Adhaeribacter radiodurans: one gene and its partner. The protein of the gene in region 2 interacts with the protein of the main gene of each other region in a pairwise test. Links are inferred from orthologs where the notes say so. Each region holds a gene or a part of one and is shown on either strand. Other genes may lie near its edges. The genes, in order: lpdA and HUW48_RS05350.

Region 1 (9,605 bases), 4.5 Mb from region 2 along the record:
AGATTCCGGTTTTAATTAGTTGTTTTTTAAACTGCTGAGGCCCGGTTTCTACCTCCACGTACGTACTGTCTTTGCCTTTACCGAACTGCAGTAAACTTTCTTTTAAGGCCAGTACATTTTCTTTTTGGTCGAGTACAATATCGGCATTGGCGCTGTAACCTGCCCGAATAAAATCTTTCGGATCAAGTAATACTTTGGCCCGCACCTGAAATTTTATCGCTCCTTCTTCGGTAACACCTTTAGGTGCAATGTACTCCAGTTTAGCTTTAAAGGTACGATCTTCAATCGCGCCAATGGTTAAGTTCAGGTTCATGCCTTCGCGTACTTTACCTACTTCCGACTCATCAATTTTACCCTCAAAAATAAGGTCTTTCATATCGGCCACCGTAGCAATAGTGGTGCCCTCGTTAAAGTTATTCCGCTCAATTACCGACGTTCCTACTTTTACCGGCACATCGAGCAGCATGCCATCAATGGTAGAATACACCAAAGTAGAACCACCTCCGGTGCGTTGGGAGGCACCTTTTAAGGCAATTTGTAAATTGTTTTCGGCGGAGGTAAGGGCTTCTTTTTTCAGGCTGGCATCCAGGCGAAAGCGGTTAAACTCTTGCTCGGCAATTACTTTCTGATTAAATAATTGTTGCTGGCGGGCCAGTTCACGCTGGGCTTCGGCGTAGTTAATGCGGGCACTCTGTAAACCCGACTGCGCATTATTTACGTTGGCTACGTTGGGCACAATTTTAATTTTAGCCAATAATTGTCCACTTTTTACTATTTGCCCCGCCTCTACGTACAACTGTTCCACAATGCCTGAAACCTGCGATTTTACCTGCACTTCTTTGCGTGGCACGATAGAACCGGTAGCTACGGTTTTTTTAATGATGTTGGTGTAAAATGGCTTTTCGGTTTTATAAACTACCGGACCGGTGTTAGCTTTTTTGTAAAAATAATAACCCAGCCAACCCGAAAGCCCCAGAAATAGTATCCCCACCAAAACCAAAATTACTTTTTTCATATTTAAAACTAGATGTTAGATGCTAGATATTGGACGTTAGATATTAGAATTATTTTTTTGATTTATGGTTTAGTAAATATCTATTTTACATCAACCACCCCAACCCTCCTTATTTAAGGTGGGGAGCTTTTTTACATTTACCAAGTTCCATTTACCAACCTGCTTTTTAACCTGTCAACTTTCCAACCTTTCAATCAAAAAATCTGTGGACTATGGACCATAGACCATGGACTAAAACTATTCATCGCGTAGGGCTTCTACCGGATTTACCCGGGCGGCTTTGGCAGCGGGTATTAAGCCGGCCAACGCTCCGGAAAAAACCAAGAGCAACACTGCCGTAAGGGCAATGGGCACGTTTACCTCGGGGTTAGAAAAATAACCGGCATCCACGTTCAGGCGCGTCATCAGGTAATCAATTAAGGCAATAATACCCGTACCGGCAATCAGTCCTAACCAACCCGCTACTCCGGTTATAACAATAGATTCCTGAATAATTAAACTGATGATGGACCAGGGCGTAGCTCCCAATGATTTACGAATGCCAATTTCCTTGGTGCGTTCTTTTACCACAATCAGCATAATGTTACCCACCCCAATAATACCGGCGATAATAGTGCCGATGCTCACAATCCAGCTAAAGGTGGCTATACCGGTAAATAACCCTTGTATTTCTTGAAACTCTTTTTCGATATTGGCAGACCCAAAAGCCTTTAAATCATCAGGAGCCACGGAATGCCGTTTCATGAGCATTTGTTTTACTTTATCTTCTACCAAGGCAGCGGGTACGCCCGGTTTGGGTGTCATGGCAAAATAGCCCACTTTATTTACTTTATTATAGGTTTGCTGCAAGGTAGTTAGCGGCAGAAAAATCGTTTGGGCATCCTGGGTTAACTCTTCGCCTTTACCTACTCCCCGGAAAATACCTACTATTTGAAAATAAATACCTTTAACGCGAATATACTGGCCAATCGGGTCTTCGTCTTTCTGAAAAAGTACTTCTATCACCCGTTCTCCTACCACTGCAATTTTGCGCTTTTCCTGCATGTCGATGTTGTTTAAAAAGCGGCCTTTTAAAATGTGCATCGGTTTTACTTCCCGGAAATCAGGGTTGTCGCCACGTACCGTAAAAGAGGAGCTTTTGCTTAAGCGGTTTACCGTGAACGTACCATCCAGATCGTTACTCGGCGCAATTACCGCTACCTCCGGTACTTCGGCCATTACGGCAGCAATATCGTCGTTTGTAAGTTGAATAAACCGGCCAGCTTTTAAACCTTTATAAGGCACCGCAGTCCGTTGCGTCCAGACGAAAACTGTATTTTTGGCAATATTAAAATCTTTGATCACCCCATTCTCCAAACCTTTACCCGCACCCAGCAACACAATCAGCATAAATATTCCCCAGAACACGCCAAAAGCCGTTAAACCCGTACGCAGCTTATGTTTGCGCACGGTAGCATAAATCTCCGCCCATTTGTCTATATCAATTACCATTTACCAAGTACCATTTACCAGTTATTGTTGTACATTTAGTTTTTATCAATGCGCATTTTCTTGAGAGTGGCAAAAAGCATTTTACTTAATTCTTCCGCATCTTGGTAGATACTTATAAATAATTTCTCATCTAAAAAGGAAGTGTCCTTAAGTAAGTTTAACCAGTATTTGGTTTCCAAACATTCTTTATAAGCAATAGATAGCTTAGCTGAAAAATCAGCATCAGATATAGCTCCGTTTGCCTCTGCTATATTTGCGCCAATAGAAGTCCCACTCCTTAAAAGCTGTTTAGATAATATATTTTCCTTTTTTTCTTTATTCAAGTATTGATAAGCGTTTACTATTCTAATGGCAAATGCATATGCTTTATCAAAAAGTACATTCTGTTTCCCACCTATCATGTTTTATTATCTTTTAAGTTAACTTCTAACACTTGGTAATTGATAAATGGTAAATGGTAAATGTAACTAATCGGCCCGAAGGGCTTCGATGGGTTTGATGTGGGCGGCTTTTAGGGCAGGAATTAACCCAGCCAAAGCACCGGCTAACACCAGCAGAATAGTAGCCGATATGGCTACCCCCAGATCTACTTCGGGATGTGCGAAGAATGGTAAGTCTACTCCATTAGATTCGAGTAAATACCGGATAATGTCCAGAAGCCCGGCGCCGGCGAGTAAACCTAAATAACCCGAAAAAGCAGTAATAACAATAGATTCCTGCAGAATAAGGCTTACTACTGAAAAAGGTGTTGCTCCTAAAGCCTTACGTATCCCAATTTCCCGAGTCCGTTCTTTCACGATTATCAGCATAATGTTGCTCACGCCCACAATGCCGGCGATGAGGGTACCAATACCTACAATCCAGACAAAAATTTCAATTCCGCGGAATAAACTGTTGATTTGGTTCAGCTCGGTCTCGTTGTTATTCACGTACAAAGCCATAGAATCGTCGGCGGAGAATTTGTGCCGTTGCGCCAGCGCTTTTTTTACTTTATCTTCAATTTGCTTGGCCGGTATTCCGTCTTGCCCCACCATCGCCATCATTTGCACTTGGTTAGGCTGGTTAAACGTGACCTGGAGGGTAGAAAACGGAATGTACGCCCGCTCTTCGCGGCGGGCACCATTGTTACCTTTAATATTAAAAACACCTACTACTTTAAAATAAATACCCTGGATATTTACGTACTCGCCAATAGCATTCTGGTCACCGAAAAGCACTTTTTTAGCCGCTTCGCCGAGTATTACTACTTTGCGTTTTTCTTTTGCATCCAAGGCGTTTAACAATCGGCCTTTATTCAGTCGTTCGCCGTTGAGCAGCAGAAAATCATCCGTAGCACCGAAAACCTGGTACGAACCGTTTTGCTTTTTATAGTTAATAGTAAACTCCCCGAAAAGCCGGTTGCGTGGTGCAATAATTTTGATATTACCTATCTCCCGCATAATAGCAGTAAGATCATCGTTGGTAAATTTTATTTCACGGCCGGGTGCCAGCCCCTGGTGGGCTACTGAGGTACGGCCAGTAAAGAAAAAGATGCTATTTTTAGCTCCTTCGCCAAACCGGTTATAAATACCATTCTGTAAACCTTTGCCCATACCCAGCAACAAAACCAGCATAAAAATTCCCCAGAACACGCCAAACGCCGTTAAGAACGAGCGCAGTTTATTTTTGCGCAGCGTACCCCGAATTTCCTGCCATTTATCAAGGTCGAACATGGTTATTAGTCGATAGTCTACAGACCATAATCCATAGTGGTTAGGTAATTATTTGCTGAATAGTTAAGCATTTGAATGGTTCTTTAGTATCTAGTTCTGTAGAGTAGTATAATTTTACTAAAATTGGTAAATGCTAACTGGTAATGGGTAATGGGTAATTGGTACCTGTTAAATGAACCGGGTCACTTACAATTAAACCATCTTTCAGGCGAATAACGCGGTCAGTTTGGGCAGCAATATCGTTTTCGTGAGTTACAATAATAACCGTCATGCCTTCGCGGTTTACTTCTTTAAAAAGCTCCATTACCTCGTAAGACGTTTGCGTATCCAGGGCACCGGTAGGTTCGTCGGCTAATATTAATTTAGGTTTGCTAATTAAGGCCCGGGCAATAGCCACCCGTTGGCGCTGCCCGCCTGATAATTCATTCGGCGAATGGTCAGCCCGGTCGAGTAATCCCACCCGGTCTAAATATTCTAAAGCAAGTTTATTTCGTTCCCGGCGACTTACTTTTTGGTAATAAAGCGGTAGGGCTACGTTTTCCATCGCGTTCTTAAAAGAAAGCAGGTTAAACGATTGAAAAACAAAACCCAGAAATTTATTGCGGTAATAAGCAGCTTTGGTTTGGGATAGATTTCGAATATGGGTACCAGCCAGGTAATAATCGCCAGCATCATAATCATCCAGAATACCTAAAATATTAAGCAAAGTAGATTTGCCGGACCCCGATGATCCCATAATAGATACCAGTTCTCCTTCTTCTAAGGTGGTGTCAATACCCTTTAGTACATGCAATTTGTTATGCCCAACAGCATAGTATTTATGGATATTCTGCAGTTTAATGATGGACATTGGAGTAAGGGACGTAGGATTTACTCTAAACTAAGTCTTTGAAATTGAAAACGATAATTTACTGGTAAAATAGTATATGGAGTAACAAAAGATAAAAAATTATACCTTATACCTGGTACCAATGGTATTTATGATAGCAGATGCATTTCACCAGCGAAAAGTTGTCTGGTTCGAAAATTATTTTTTCTAAATCTGCATTAGGCTTGTTGGGGTTTGTATCATAAAAAAGCCATCTGCTTTTTAAAACAGATGGCTTTTTAATTTTCTTTATGTATCAAAGAATACCGGAAAATACTTTATTTAAATTCAAGTTAAAACTTTATCCATTTTTCACTTAAATGTGGATTGGCCGGTTTTCTGTGGCTGCCAAGCAAGCTTCTTTCATGGCTTCGGTGTACGTTGGGTGCGCGTGGCTCATACGAGCTATATCTTCAGCCGAGGCCCGGAATTCCATCGCTACTACGGCTTCGGCAATTAAATCCGCAATCCGGGGACCAATCATGTGGACGCCCAAAATTTCGTCGGTTTCTTTATCCGCCAGTACTTTCACGAAACCATCGGTGTCCATAGATGCTTTGGCCCGACCAGACGCTTTAAACGGAAAAGAACCTGATTTATAAGCGCGGCCTTGTTCTTTTAATTGTTCTTCGGTGAAACCTACTCCAGCTACTTCCGGCCAGGTATACACGACGCCGGGAATCAGGTTATAATTAATGTGCGGCTTTTGCCCTACAAGCTGTTCAGCCACTAAAACACCTTCTTCTTCGGCTTTATGGGCCAGCATCGCCCCCCGAATAACGTCGCCGATGGCGTAAATACCTGGTACATTGGTGCGTAAATGATCATCCACAGCAATCATGCCGCGCTCGCCCATCTGCACACCAGCATTTTCTAAACCTAGACCTTCAGTATAAGGTTTGCGGCCAATAGATACCAGACAGTAATCCCCTTCAAAAGTTACAGTTTCACCTTTCGGATTTTGGGCAGTTACTGTTACGCCTTCGCCGGTGTTGGTAGCGCCCGTTACTTTGTGCTGAAAGTAAAATTCAAAGCCTAAGGTTTTCTTTAAAATACGCTGTAGTTCTTTGCCTAATGCTTTATCCATGGTCGGAATAATGCTATCCAGAAACTCGACAACTGTGATTTTAGCGCCCAACCGGGCATAAACCGAACCTAATTCCAGACCAATTACGCCGCCGCCGATAATAACCATGTGCTTGGGTACTTCTTTCAGTTCCAATGCTTCCGTGGAGGTAATAATCCGTTGCTTATCCACTGGAATAAAAGGCAACACTGTTGGTTTAGAACCCGTGGCTATAATAGTATTGGTGGTTTCAATTTCCTGAGCCGTACCATCTTGCGCGGTAATCTTAATCCGGTTTTTATCTACAAATGAACCCAGACCAAAATACGTATCGATCTTGTTTTTTTTCATCAGATAAGTAATACCATCGTTGTTTGATTTTACTACTTCTCCTTTGCGGTTGATCATTTGCTCCAGATTAACCTGTAGGTTATCCAATTCAATGCCGTGCGTTTTAAAGGTATGCGCCGCGTTGTGGTAATGCTCCGAAGAATCGAGCAAGGCTTTAGAGGGAATACAACCTACGTTTAAGCAAGTACCACCCAGTACATTATATTTTTCAATGATGGCGGTTTTCAGGCCAACCTGGGCACACCGGATGGCCGCCACATAGCCGCCCGGGCCAGAACCAATCACTACAACATCGTATTTCATTTTATATAATTAGAAATTATGAATTAGAAATTAGAAATTAAGCATTCGCCTTCATCGAGATTAGAATGCTATTAATAATTCGTCTGATTTCTAGCCCATCTTCATGAATGGATTCAAACGCTTTTTCAGAAAGATATTGACTGTCATTGAGCAGCCGTAACCAGTAAAATGTTTCTCTGGCTTCTTTTGCCGCAATATTTAATTTATGAACGAAATCAGCTTTAGAACTTGCAGCGATTGCTTCTTCCACATTGGCTCCAATAGAAGTTCCGCTTCTAAGCAATTGCTTAGCCAAAACAAACTCTTTTTGCTCCTGGGTTAAATATTTATAAAGCTTGATAATCCGAAGGGCGAAGGCATAACTCTTATCACAAATTACATTCTCCTTCTTGCCTTCTGCCACAATTTCTAATTTCTAATTTCTAATTCATAATTTTATTACACGCCCAACAATAAACGCATTGGGTCTTCGAGCAGCTCTTTCACGCGAACTAAGAAGCTAACTGATTCACGGCCGTCGATGATGCGGTGATCGTACGATAACGCTACGTACATCATCGGGCGAATAACTACCTGGTCATTGATCGCAATTGGGCGATTAACAATGTTGTGCATACCTAAGATGGCCGATTGCGGTGCGTTAATGATAGGCGTAGACATCATGGAGCCAAATACGCCCCCGTTGGTAATGGTAAAGGTTCCACCAGTCATTTCCTCAATCGAAATTTTATTTTCGCGCGCTTTCTTAGCTAAACGAACAACTTCTTTTTCTACGCCATCCAACGATAAGCTTTCGGCATTACGGATAACCGGCACTACCAAACCTTTAGGAGCAGAAACGGCTATAGATATATCACAGAAATCGTTGAAAACAATTTCATTTTCTTCGAGTTGGGCGTTTACAGCTGGCCATTCTTGTAAGGCTACCGTACAAGCTTTCACGAAGAACGACATAAAGCCCAGGTTCACTTCAAATTTTTCTTTGAACTTGTCTTTGTACTTTGCCCGGATGTCCATAATCGGCTTCATATCTACTTCGTTAAAAGTAGTCAGCATGGCCGTTTCGTTTTTAACCGCTACTAACCGACGGGCTACCGTTTTCCGTAAGCTCGACATCCGTTCACGACGCTGATTACGGTTACCCGAAGTGGCCGGCGCAGAAGCTGGTTGCGAAGTTGCTGGCTTTGAAGCAGGAGCAACAGGCTGTGCTTGTGGCGCCGCAGCAGGTTTAGCCTGCGCACCTACGGCATCTTCTTTCGTAATGCGGCCATCCCGGCCAGAGCCAACCACATCCGTTGCATTAATACCTTTTTCAGCTAATATTTTACCAGCAGCCGGCGAAGGAGTGCCACTAGCATAGGTTTGAGCTCCCCCGTTAGAGGCCGCAGCGGCTTGCGCGGACTGGGATGCAGGTGCGCTGGCCGGAGCAGCTGGAGCACCGGAAACAGCACCTGTAGTACTTTCGATGGTACAAATAACGGAACCAACCGGTACAGTTTCACCTTCCGGGGCTACAATGTGTAAAGTACCGGCAACTTCGGCGGGTAATTCAAAAGTAGCTTTGTCGGATTCCAATTCGCAAATAACTTCGTCGAGAGCAACTACTTCACCATCTTTTTTAAGCCATTTAGAAATAGTTACTTCAGTAATAGATTCGCCTACGGTAGGAATTTTAATTTCTTTGGAACCGCCAGCGGCTGTAGCTGCGGCATTGCCTACCTGCGGGTTATTATTAGTTGACACTGGATTGTATGAGCTGTCGGCTACCGGAGCTTTTTCGGCGGCAGGTGTACTCTGCGGATCCGTAATGGTTTTGGCTTCGGCGGGTTGTGGTTCTGCTACTGCACCGCCGTAACCAGAGCCACTGCCTTTACTTTCGGCGCTGGCCCCACCGGTGGTAGTACCCGTACCGTTGCTGCTACCGCCCTCCTCGATGCTACATAGTACCGTACCAATCGGAATGGTTTCGCCTTCGGCTACTATAATGCGCAATATACCGGCTCCTTCAGCTGGTAGCTCAAAGGTGGCTTTATCCGACTCCAGTTCACAAATAACTTCGTCCATTGCTACTTGGTCGCCGTCTTTTTTTAGCCATTTGGCAATAGTTACTTCGGTTATCGACTCGCCCACCACGGGCACTTTTACTTCCAATGACATATATCTTTGAGTTATGAGTTAAAAGTTAAGAGTTATGAGTTAAAAGTATACAATTAGAAATAAGGTTTATAAGATAAATTTAAAAATTTAAACCTACTTACTTTTTACCTCTTTCCAACTCTTAACTTTTAACTTATAACTCTTAACTAAATACTACTAAATCGCGAATGCTTTTTCGATAAGCTCGCGTTGTTCTTTGTTATGGATTTTAAGATAACCAGTAGCTGGCGATGAACTAGCTTTACGGGCAATAACATCCTGCAAAATATTTTTGAAGCGTAAAGCCCGTAAAATATACGCCCAGTAACCCATGTTAGATGGTTCTTCCTGTGCCCAGTATACCTTCGGATTATTGTATTTACTTAATTCGGCTTCCAGTTGCAAGTGCGGGAACGGATGCAATTGCTCCAGGCGAATAACAGCTACATCTTTTCGATTGTTTTTTTGCTGCTCATCAAATAAATCGTAATAGAATTTACCGGAACACATAATTACTTTGGTTACCTCGCTCGCTTCGGCATACGTATCGCCAATTACTTCTTTAAAAGAACCAGATGTAAATTCAGATACCGGCGACACGGCTAACGGATGACGCAGCATGGATTTTGGGGCCATGTTAATTAACGGCTTCCGGAATGGCAA
Region 2 (9,715 bases):
GGTTGCCAGATAAAAGCCGGGAACCGGTAGCGCCCATTAAGTAATCCGAAAATTGTTCAACTTCCCGGGCCACTAATTTTTTTAAAGCTGTAGACCGGGCTAAGCCTAAATAATCATTCGAGCAAAAATCAATCTTCACCTGGCTGGTTTTAAGACGACGGTAAGTGCCTTGAAACTGCCGGTTATTTAATTTTTGCTGTAAGTTATGCGGGAATTGCATGGCTTAATTAGCCGGTTCCAACGCATTTTTAAAAGCCTTACGCGGCTCTAAACCGAGTAGCTCAAACATGGCCAGGTCTTCGTTAAAGTCTGGGTTAGGCGTAGTAAGTAGTTTTTCGCCGGAGAAAATTGAATTAACTCCCGCCAAAAAGCACAGGGCTTGTTCGGTAACGCTCATGGTATTGCGGCCCGCTGATAAGCGCACCATGGCTTTGGGCATGGTTATGCGAGCCGTAGCTATCATCCGGATCATATCCCAGACAGATACCCGGGGTTGATTCTCTAGTGGTGTACCAGCAACCGGAACTAAAGCATTTACCGGCACTGATTCAGGATGCTCGGGCATGGTAGCCAATACGTGCAGCATTTCAATGCGGTCTTCGGTAGTTTCGCCTAGGCCAATTATGCCACCGCTACACACCGAAATACCGGCTTTGCGCACGTGATCAATGGTATTTAAGCGGTCTTCGTATTTACGGGTAGTAATAATATTACTATAATGGTCGCCGGACGTATCCAGGTTATGGTTGTAGGCGTATAAACCGGCTTGTTTTAAGCGCTCGGCCTGGTACTCATTTACCATGCCTAAGGTGCAGCATACTTCTAAGCCCATGTCGTTTACCTGGGTAACCATGCCTAATACGCGGTCAAAATCGCGGTTATCGCGCACTTCACGCCAGGCAGCTCCCATACAGAAACGGGTAGAACCGGCATTTTTAGCGCGGGTAGCCGCTTCCAGTACTTCTTCGTCTTTTAACAAGCCATGGGCTTTTACGCCGGTTTGGTAGCGGGCCGCCTGCGGACAATACGCGCAATCTTCGGGACAGCCCCCGGTTTTTACCGAAAGTAAGGTACAAACCTGCACTTCACTACCTGTTTGGTGCTGGCGGTGTACATTCGCGGCTTCTACTATAAGTTCGAGTAACGGTTTGTTATAAATTCCCCGAATCTCTTCAATCTCCCAATCGGTGCGGATGCTGTAATTTGTGTTGGACATGGCCTGTAACATTAATATTTCGAAAGTAAAGAAGAATTTACTATTTTAAAAAATTACTATAACAATGGAATTGCCGTTTTTTCTTTAACTATCAGGTTCTGAAAATCTAAAAATATGGTAGTTATCCCCGTGTTTTTAAATTTTTTAATTTTTTATGTGCCCGGCGCAAGTTCTACTCCACTAAGACTTGTCCCAAAAAAGGAGCTTTGTTCGAAAAGTCAGATAAATAAATTCTGAGCTAGAAAGAGGTAGCGGTATAAAATAAAGAGCGGCTGATGAAGATGATCAGCCGCTCTCTGTTTAAAAATTTAAAAATTTTAACACTACAATCGTCTGATATCGGCACCAATGGCGTTTAAACGTTTATCAATGTATTGGTAGCCGCGGTCAATTTGCTCTACGTTCTCAATTACACTTTTACCTTCTGCGGATAAAGCCGCGATGAGTAAAGCGACACCGGCCCGGATATCCGGCGACGTCATGTTAATGCCGCGGAGCGAAACTTTACGGTTGTGGCCGATAACGGTAGCCCGGTGCGGATCGCATAAAATAATCTGGGCGCCCATATCGATTAACTTGTCCACGAAAAATAAGCGGCTCTCGAACATTTTCTGGTGGATGAGTACCGTGCCTTTCGCCTGGGTAGCTGTAACCAAAGCCACACTAATCAAGTCGGGGGTAAAACCGGGCCAGATGGCATCCGCAATGGTTAATATACTGCCGTCGATGTAGGTGTCTATTTCGTAAGAATCCTGCGCCGGAATGTAGATGTCATCGCCCCGGAACTCCATTTGAATTCCTAAACGACGGAAAGTGTCCGGGATAATGCCTAGTTCCTGAATCTGAGCATCTTTTATCGTGATTTCGGAACCCGTCATACCAGCCAAACCAATAAAAGAACCAATCTCGATCATGTCGGGTAACATGCGGTGTTCGGTGCCTCCCAGTTTTTCAACGCCTTCAATCACGAGTAAATTAGAGCCAATGCCGTTAATTTTAGCGCCCATGCGCACCAACATCCGGCATAATTGCTGCAAATAAGGTTCGCAAGCGGCATTGTAAATGGTTGTGGTGCCTTCGGCCAGCACAGCGCCCATTACAATGTTAGCCGTTCCGGTTACCGAAGCCTCATCGAGCAGCATATAAGCGCCCTTTAATTTGTTTGGGGCCGTAATCTGGAAGAAAGAGTCCTGAGAGTCGTAATTAAAGGTAGCGCCTAACTTTTTTAAACCATTAAAATGGGTATCCATGGGACGACGGCCGATTTTATCGCCGCCGGGTTTTGGCAATGCGCATACGCCGAAACGCGCCAGCATGGGACCCATAATCATTACGGAACCCCGCAAAGCGCGGCCTTGGGCCGCATATTGTTCCGTTTTTAAATAATCCAGGTTAATATCATCGGCAGTAAACGTGTAAGTAGAGGCATCTTTCTTTTCTACTTTTACGCCTAAATCAGCTAAAATCTGGATTAATTTATTTACATCCCGAATGTCCGGCACATTAGAAATTGTTACGGTTTCGGAGGTAAGTAATACGGCACATAAAATTTGCAAAGCTTCGTTTTTGGCGCCCTGCGGAATAATTTCTCCTTTTAGTTTATTGCCACCAATTACTTCAAAACAGGCCATTTAAATGAGTTAAGAGTTATGAGTTAAGAGTTATAAGTAAGATACTTCAGGCAAATTATAGCCTAAAACACGAACCTAAACTATATACAAGTTATGCTAGAAATGGGAATATTAGGTCTTCTGCAAAGTTGACCGGGTAAATACTGCTAATAATAAGCGGTGCCATTGTTTGTGTCTTCACAAACAACTTTAAAAGTCCTCTTTTGCGGAAGTTAGATTTAAAATGATCATCAACAACGAACAAGCAACCACAAACAATAAAGCTATTGTTGCTTTTTGCGTTGCTGTTGTTTGTTGTCCTGCATCTTCTTCCGGTTATTATTGTTGTTGTTATTGGAAGAACTATTTTGATGTGCGGCTTTGGCACTTACCTCGAACAAATTGTTAGCTTCTATTCTGGCCAGATCCATGTTTAATTTACCGCCGGAAAGCTCGCGAATGTTGTTTAGGATGATTTCGTCGGTGATGGAATCTTTATTATAGGTACGGTAAAGCGTTTTCATGAGCTTGCCTAACGAAATAATAGCGGCATCCTGCTCGTCTTTGTCTTTTATTTCAATGGCTTTGTTAATTAAGTGCTCCACGTTTTTGCCGTAGTGTTTGTACTTCGGAATATCGCGAGGAATTTCCATGTGCGATGGTTTATCGTTGAGGTATTCCATGGCGCTTAACGGATACGGGCAATCTACATCCAATTTGCCATCTGACATGACAAACAAATGGTTCCACAGCTTTTGCTGCATGTCCTGAATATCCCGGATTGATGGATTAAGTTTCGCCATCAAGTTCACGAGCAATTGCGCGCTGCGGCTGCGTTGCGCCCGATCCTCAATGGATAAGATGTAAGAAACGATATTCTGAACATTTCTGCCGTATTCCCGCAGCAGCAGTTCTTGTTTAAAACTGGAATTAGCAATCATAAGGTAAAGGTAAGAATTTTTTGGATGTTAGATGTTGGATATTAGATATTAGACTTTTTAAATTTTTAACTCCGCACTAGATCTTAGATGCTTTTTTATCTAAATTTTATATCTAAAGTCAAACATCCAATATCCAACATCTATTATTCGTGTATGCGTAATTTGGCGAAGCTGAGGAGTAAGGTTTTTTCGCCGGCTTCTTCAAACTCAATAATGGCTTTGGTGCTGTTGCCTTGGGTATCCATTTTAGATACCACCCCGAAACCAAATTTAGGATGTTCTACGCGCATACCCGCTTGTAAGTTGGCAGTATCGCTGGGTACAAAATCAGCGGGCGGCACGTAGTTCGTGGCTTTCTTTGCCACAGGTGTAGCCGGAATCAGATTGCTTTTGCGTTTTAAAACTTTATCGAAAACTCCCGGACCTTCGCCGTACTGGAAATTTAAAAATCTTGGGTCTATTTCATCAATAAACCGGCTTTTCTCGCAAGCCCGCAAATTGCCCCACTGGTACCGGCTGGTAGCGTAGGAGAGCGTTAATCTTTTTTCGGCGCGGGTAATAGCTACGTAAAATAACCTGCGTTCCTCTTCTAAATCAGCCCGGGTAGTGAGCATCATCTGGCTCGGAAATAAGTTTTCTTCCATCCCCACAATGTGCACGTTTCTAAATTCCAAACCTTTAGCCGAGTGAATAGTCATCATGGTTACGTATTCGCTGCCATCGTCCTGTTGTTTGTCGGCATCGGTAATTAAAGCAATGTCCTGCAAAAAGGCCGACAAGCTTTTGTCTTCTTTTTCCGGGTCATCCACAAATTCTTTAATCCCGTTGAGCAATTCCTGAATGTTTTCGTAGCGGGCCAGACCTTCAATAGATTTATCGGCGTACAGCTCTTCTACGATGCCGGATTGTTTGGCAATGTGCTTGGCTACCTCAAAGGCATCCTGGTGCTCGGCCATAATGGCGAAGCTCTTAATCTTGGTGGCAAAATCTTCGATGGGAGCGGCTACCCGACCGGTTAAAAAGCTCTTCGCGTTGCTAACCACTTCCCAAATGGTATGATTAGTCTCGTTGGCCGAAACAATGATTTTCTCGATGGTAGTATCGCCAATGCCGCGTTTGGGATAGTTAATTACGCGACGCAAGGCTTGCTCATCGTTAGGATTAACCGTAAGGCGGAGGTAGGCAATTAAGTCTTTAATTTCTTTACGCTGGTAGAACGATAATCCCCCGATAATGCGATACTTTATGTTCATTTTGCGCAACGCTTCTTCCATGGCCCGGCTTTGGGCATTGGTGCGGTACAAAATCGCAAAATCTTCGTAAGATAAGTGGTTGTTCATCTTCTCCTCGAAAATGGCATTCGCTACTAATTTGCCTTCTTCGTTGTCGGAGTTGGCTTTTAATACTTCAATCAGCGGACCTTCTTCGTTGTCGGTGAAAACATCTTTACGAAGCTGGGCTTTGTTGTTTTTAATAACTGAATTAGCCGCGTATACAATGTTTTTGGTAGACCGGTAATTTTGCTCCAGTTTAAATACCTCCAGTTCCGGATAATCGCGTTCGTAATTTAAAATATTCTGAATATCGGCTCCCCGGAAGGCGTAAATACTTTGGGCATCGTCGCCTACTACACAAATATTGCGGTTTTTGGCGGCCAGTTTGCGGGTTATCAGGTACTGCGAGTAGTTGGTGTCCTGGTACTCATCTACCATCACGTATTTAAAAATATTCTGGTATTTATTCAGGGCGTCTACATGGTCTTTGAACAACACGTTGGTGTTAAACAACAAATCGTCGAAATCCATGGCACCGGCCTTAAAGCAGCGACTTTGGTAAGCCTGGTAAATTTCACCGATTTTTGGTCGCATGGCGGCTTCGTCGTCGGCCTGAATGGTAGCATCCTGGCGGTATTGCGCTACGGTAATTAGCTTGTTTTTAGCGGCCGAAATCCGTCCCAGTACCATCCCCGGTTTATACAGTTTTTCGTCGAGGTTCATTTCTTTTACGATGTTCCGGATCAGGGTTTTAGAATCGTCGGTATCGTAAATGGTAAAGTTGCTGGGGTAACCAATTTTAGGCGCTTCGGACCGCAGAATTTTCGCAAACACCGAGTGGAACGTGCCCATCCAGATGTTTTTGGCTTCGTTGCCAATAACTTTCTCAATCCGGTGCCGCATTTCTTTGGCGGCTTTGTTGGTAAAAGTTAACGATAAAATATTAAAAGGATCTACGCCTTTACTGATTAAGTGAGCAATCCGGTAGGTTAATACCCGGGTTTTGCCGGAACCAGCGCCGGCTATAATCATTACCGGCCCGTCGGTGTGCAGTACGGCGGCTCTTTGTGATTCGTTTAGTAATTTCAGGTAATCCATTCGCTTCAGGGCTGTCTGGGAAATAGCTTGGCAAGTTAAAAAAAATATGTGGTACTCTCTCTTATTCTAACACGCAAACTACCTGGTTCAGTTTCTTAAAATTTCTATCTAATCACTTCTGAAAATAAAATTTACTAAAAATTTTATATTTACTAAAATTCAGTAAAATCACGAACTATTCGTAGTATTTGGAAGTAAAATTATAAGCAACTATATGGAAAAGCTAACTGCCCCGGAAGAACAAGCCATGCAAGCCGTCTGGAAAACCGGGGAAGCCCATGTGAAATTATTTTTAGAACAGATAAAAGAGCCGCGACCACCTTATACCACCCTTGCCTCCACGATTAAAAACCTCGAGAAAAAAGGTTATTTGAGCAGCCGTTTAGTGGGTAATACTTATTTGTATCAGCCGGCCATTTCGGAGGCCGAATACAAAAAGAAGTTTATGAGCGGCGTTGTGCAGAACTACTTTGCCAATTCTTATAAAGAATTGGTTAACTTTTTCGTGGAGCAAAAAAAATTATCGGCCGATGAGTTGAAGGAAATAATAGACATGATTGAGGGAAAAGATAAAAATTAAAAAACAACCATGCCGTTCTTATTATCTTATTTGCTGATAGTAACTTTTTGCCTCAGGGCAATTTACTTGTTTTACTGCTTTATTTTAAGGCCGCTTACTTTTTTAATTGGAACCGGCGGTATTTATTGGTCGGTACGGGCTTATGTTTTTTATTCTTCCTAATTGCTCTATCTGGTATATGGGAAAGCATTGATTAGCCAGTAGTAAACAAGTATATACCTTCTGTGGTAGCGTTGATTAAGTATGGGATGGTAGATAAAACCAATTATTTTAGGAAATTGGGCTACTTTTTAGCTAAGTCATTGAATTAAATAACAAAAACTTAACAATTTGTTAACAGGTATACAGGATAGTCTATTCTCTTAAACTGACCTTGATTCTCTATTTTTGTAAAATTTTTAAAGTTAGGGCGTTCTCACCACCCTTTATCCGCGCCTACTTTAAAAACAAAAGAGACTAAAAATGAAAAACAACGTTTGGTTGCTCCAACTAAAAAAGAGCAATTGGTGCTACTTTACAGCCTTTTTACTGGTAAATACTTTTATATTCCGGGCTTCGGCTCAACAAGGGGTTCAGGATTCTACTATTTCACAAGGCGAAGGGATATACTCGGTTTTTAAAAAATTCGAAAATTTAAAATTCAGCGGTTACATTCAACCACAGTTCCAAGTGGCGCAAAGTGCGGGTACCCCGAGCTTTGCCGGCGGCGATTTTGCGGCTAATTCTAATAGCCGGTTTATGTTGCGGCGGGGCCGGGTCAGGATGGAATATACCATGCTTCATAAAGATAATTTGCCTTCGGTTTCGTTTGCGTTTCAATTTGATATTAATGAGCGCAGAATACAAATCCGGGATTTTTATGGGAAAATATACGAAAACCGATTTAATAAATTTCATTTAACCACAGGCATGTTCTCCCGGCCTTTCGGGTTCGAGGTAAATTATTCTTCGTCGCAGCGGGAATCTCCGGAACGGGGCCGCATGTCGCAAACTTTATTCCGGAACGAACGGGATTTAGGGTTGATGCTAAGCTTGGAACCCCAGCGCAAAGATGATGCTCTAAAAAATCTCCGGATCGAGGCTGGCTTGTTTAATGGCACCGGGGTAGCAGCCCCTACCGACTACGACAGCCACAAAGATTTTATTGGCCGTGTATCTTTAAAGCCCACCGAGGTAGCAAAAAATTTAACTTTTTCCGGCAGTGTTTCGCACTACAATGGGGGCATGCGCCAGTTCGGGAAACAAGTGTATCGCTTACATAATACCGCAACCGGACCCGTGTTTCAGGTAGATTCTGCGGAAACCAACATTGGTAAAATTGCTACCCGGCGTTATTATGGAGCCGATGTGCAGTTAAAAATTCTAAATAAATGGGGCACCACCGAACTGCGCGGCGAATTTATAACGGGCCGACAACCCGGTCTTGCTTCCACTTCCGAAGTGCCAGCTATCGAACCCATTGCCGAGGAGGTTACTATCATAAATAATCAGCCATTTACCCGTAAAGTAAACCTGCCTATTTACCACCGTAAATTTAACGGCGCTTATTTTTATCTTATACAGGATATTAAAACTAACCGCGACCAAATTGCAATTAAGTACGATTGGTACGATCCAAACCAAGAAGTAAAAAACCGCGAAATAGGCCGCCCGGGTGACAACACCACCGAAGCCGATATTAAGTTCAGCACGCTAAGCGGCGGGTATATTCATAATTTTAATAACAACGTGCGCCTTACTATTTGGTACGATTGGGTGAAAAACCAGGCGACGCAATTACCCAAATACTCCCACGACTATAAAGACAACATTTTAACGATCCGGATGATGTACCGCTTTTAAGCTTTGGTTTAATACAGAAGAATAAAGCCGGTAGGTTCTTAAAACTTACCTAGTTTATTTTATTGATTTTACCGCTGAATAAAAAATACCTTGGAAAACCTGGTTTCTCCTTGCATAATTTTGAGAACATAAAGGCCGGCAGGTAAATTGGCTAAAGGTAGTTGAATAGTATTCTGACCTGAAACCGACGTAACGGGAGCTTTCAGATTTACTAAATTCCCCTGGTTATTATAAAGCTGCAGCGTGTACTCTTGTTCCGGTATAAACGGAATTACAAGGTTTAAATAAGAATTGGCCGGATTTGGATAAATCTGCAAAGCAGCAGCAGGAGTAGTGAGTTCTTCTTGAGTAGTCAGTTCCAGGGTAGAAGTATTCTGGGATACTAATAAATAATCGATATTGGGGCCGCTGGTACCCGTGCTAGTAGCCCGAATTTTATTTAAGCCCCCATTTAAATTAATTTCCAGGTTTTTATTTGACCACGAAGTCCAGGCGCCGGTAGATGTAAAGTTAAGCGCTTCGGCGGCAACCGTGTTGTTCACCTGAACCCTTAAATTACGGGAACCACTCGCTAATGCGTAGCGGAAATTTAATTGATATTTACCCGCTCTTGGTACATTTACGGTCCACTCTACATAATCACCGGCAGCATTTATGTAATCAGCGTAACCCGTGCCAGCGTAACCCGCCTGTATAGAAGCTACCTGCACTCCCTGAAGAAGGGCTTTTTCGGCCTCTAGCTGTACCGGGTCAAATTTTTCCTGATACACAGCCGTATACGTTACATTATTCCGTGGTGTGGCAATGGTTTGATTGGCTGGCTCACTGTGCAGCCATTTAGCAAAGACGTAGGTTTTACCATTTAAGGTTTGCGGTGATACCGGACCAATTGTTCTTTCAATCCCTTCTACGCTGCTCACTGAAAGAGGAGCGGTAACAGGCTGCCCATCTAAAGTTACTTTAAGTCCGGCCGGTTGCGTAGCGAGTGCGATGGTAGATAAGTACGGATGAATATCCCGGTAAACAGTATCGGTTAAACCTTTAGAGTCTTTTACCACGGCATAAATCCGGTACCATACATTAGCGGCTACTTCTCCGCTGGTCGGAATCACAAAAGAGCCATTTCTCACACCATCTGCTATGGGTGGACCATC

The links.
Region 1: the proteins of HUW48_RS05350 (region 2) and lpdA interact in binary tests that used the Escherichia coli proteins (3 or more experiments, as listed by UniProt). The link is inferred for Adhaeribacter radiodurans from one-to-one orthologs.

The regions. Positions count from the first base shown.
Region 1 is NZ_CP055153.1:5,744,251-5,753,855, forward strand. The notes cover bases 4,605-7,445. They hold lpdA (dihydrolipoyl dehydrogenase), read right to left. Parts: upstream 6,807-7,445; coding sequence 5,403-6,806; downstream 4,605-5,402. Other genes in these bases: HUW48_RS22885 (ABC transporter ATP-binding protein), read right to left, coding at 4,605-5,062; HUW48_RS22895 (four helix bundle protein), read right to left, coding at 6,844-7,209; odhB (2-oxoglutarate dehydrogenase complex dihydrolipoyllysine-residue succinyltransferase), read right to left, coding at 7,245-7,445. In the rest of the region: HUW48_RS22865 (efflux RND transporter periplasmic adaptor subunit), read right to left, coding at 1-1,015; HUW48_RS22870 (ABC transporter permease), read right to left, coding at 1,253-2,506; HUW48_RS22875 (four helix bundle protein), read right to left, coding at 2,542-2,907; HUW48_RS22880 (ABC transporter permease), read right to left, coding at 2,974-4,218; more of HUW48_RS22885, read right to left, coding at 4,352-4,604; more of odhB, read right to left, coding at 7,446-8,963; HUW48_RS22905 (2-oxoglutarate dehydrogenase E1 component), read right to left, coding at 9,120-9,605. UniProt on the Escherichia coli protein: Lipoamide dehydrogenase is a component of the glycine cleavage system as well as of the alpha-ketoacid dehydrogenase complexes.
Region 2 is NZ_CP055153.1:1,208,112-1,217,826, forward strand. Bases 3,526-6,476 are described here. They hold HUW48_RS05350 (ATP-dependent helicase), read right to left. Parts: upstream 6,140-6,476; coding sequence 3,911-6,139; downstream 3,526-3,910. Other genes in these bases: HUW48_RS05345 (DUF4290 domain-containing protein), read right to left, coding at 3,526-3,767; HUW48_RS05355 (BlaI/MecI/CopY family transcriptional regulator), read left to right, coding at 6,354-6,476. Outside these bases: HUW48_RS05330 (aminotransferase class I/II-fold pyridoxal phosphate-dependent enzyme), read right to left, coding at 1-220; biotin synthase BioB, read right to left, coding at 224-1,216; murA (UDP-N-acetylglucosamine 1-carboxyvinyltransferase), read right to left, coding at 1,540-2,847; more of HUW48_RS05345, read right to left, coding at 3,111-3,525; more of HUW48_RS05355, read left to right, coding at 6,477-6,719; HUW48_RS05360 (porin), read left to right, coding at 7,182-8,561; HUW48_RS05365 (PQQ-dependent sugar dehydrogenase), read right to left, coding at 8,630-9,715. UniProt on the Escherichia coli protein: A helicase with DNA-dependent ATPase activity. Unwinds DNA duplexes with 3'-5' polarity. Translocates on single-stranded DNA with 3'-5' polarity. Initiates unwinding more efficiently from a nicked substrate than double-stranded DNA.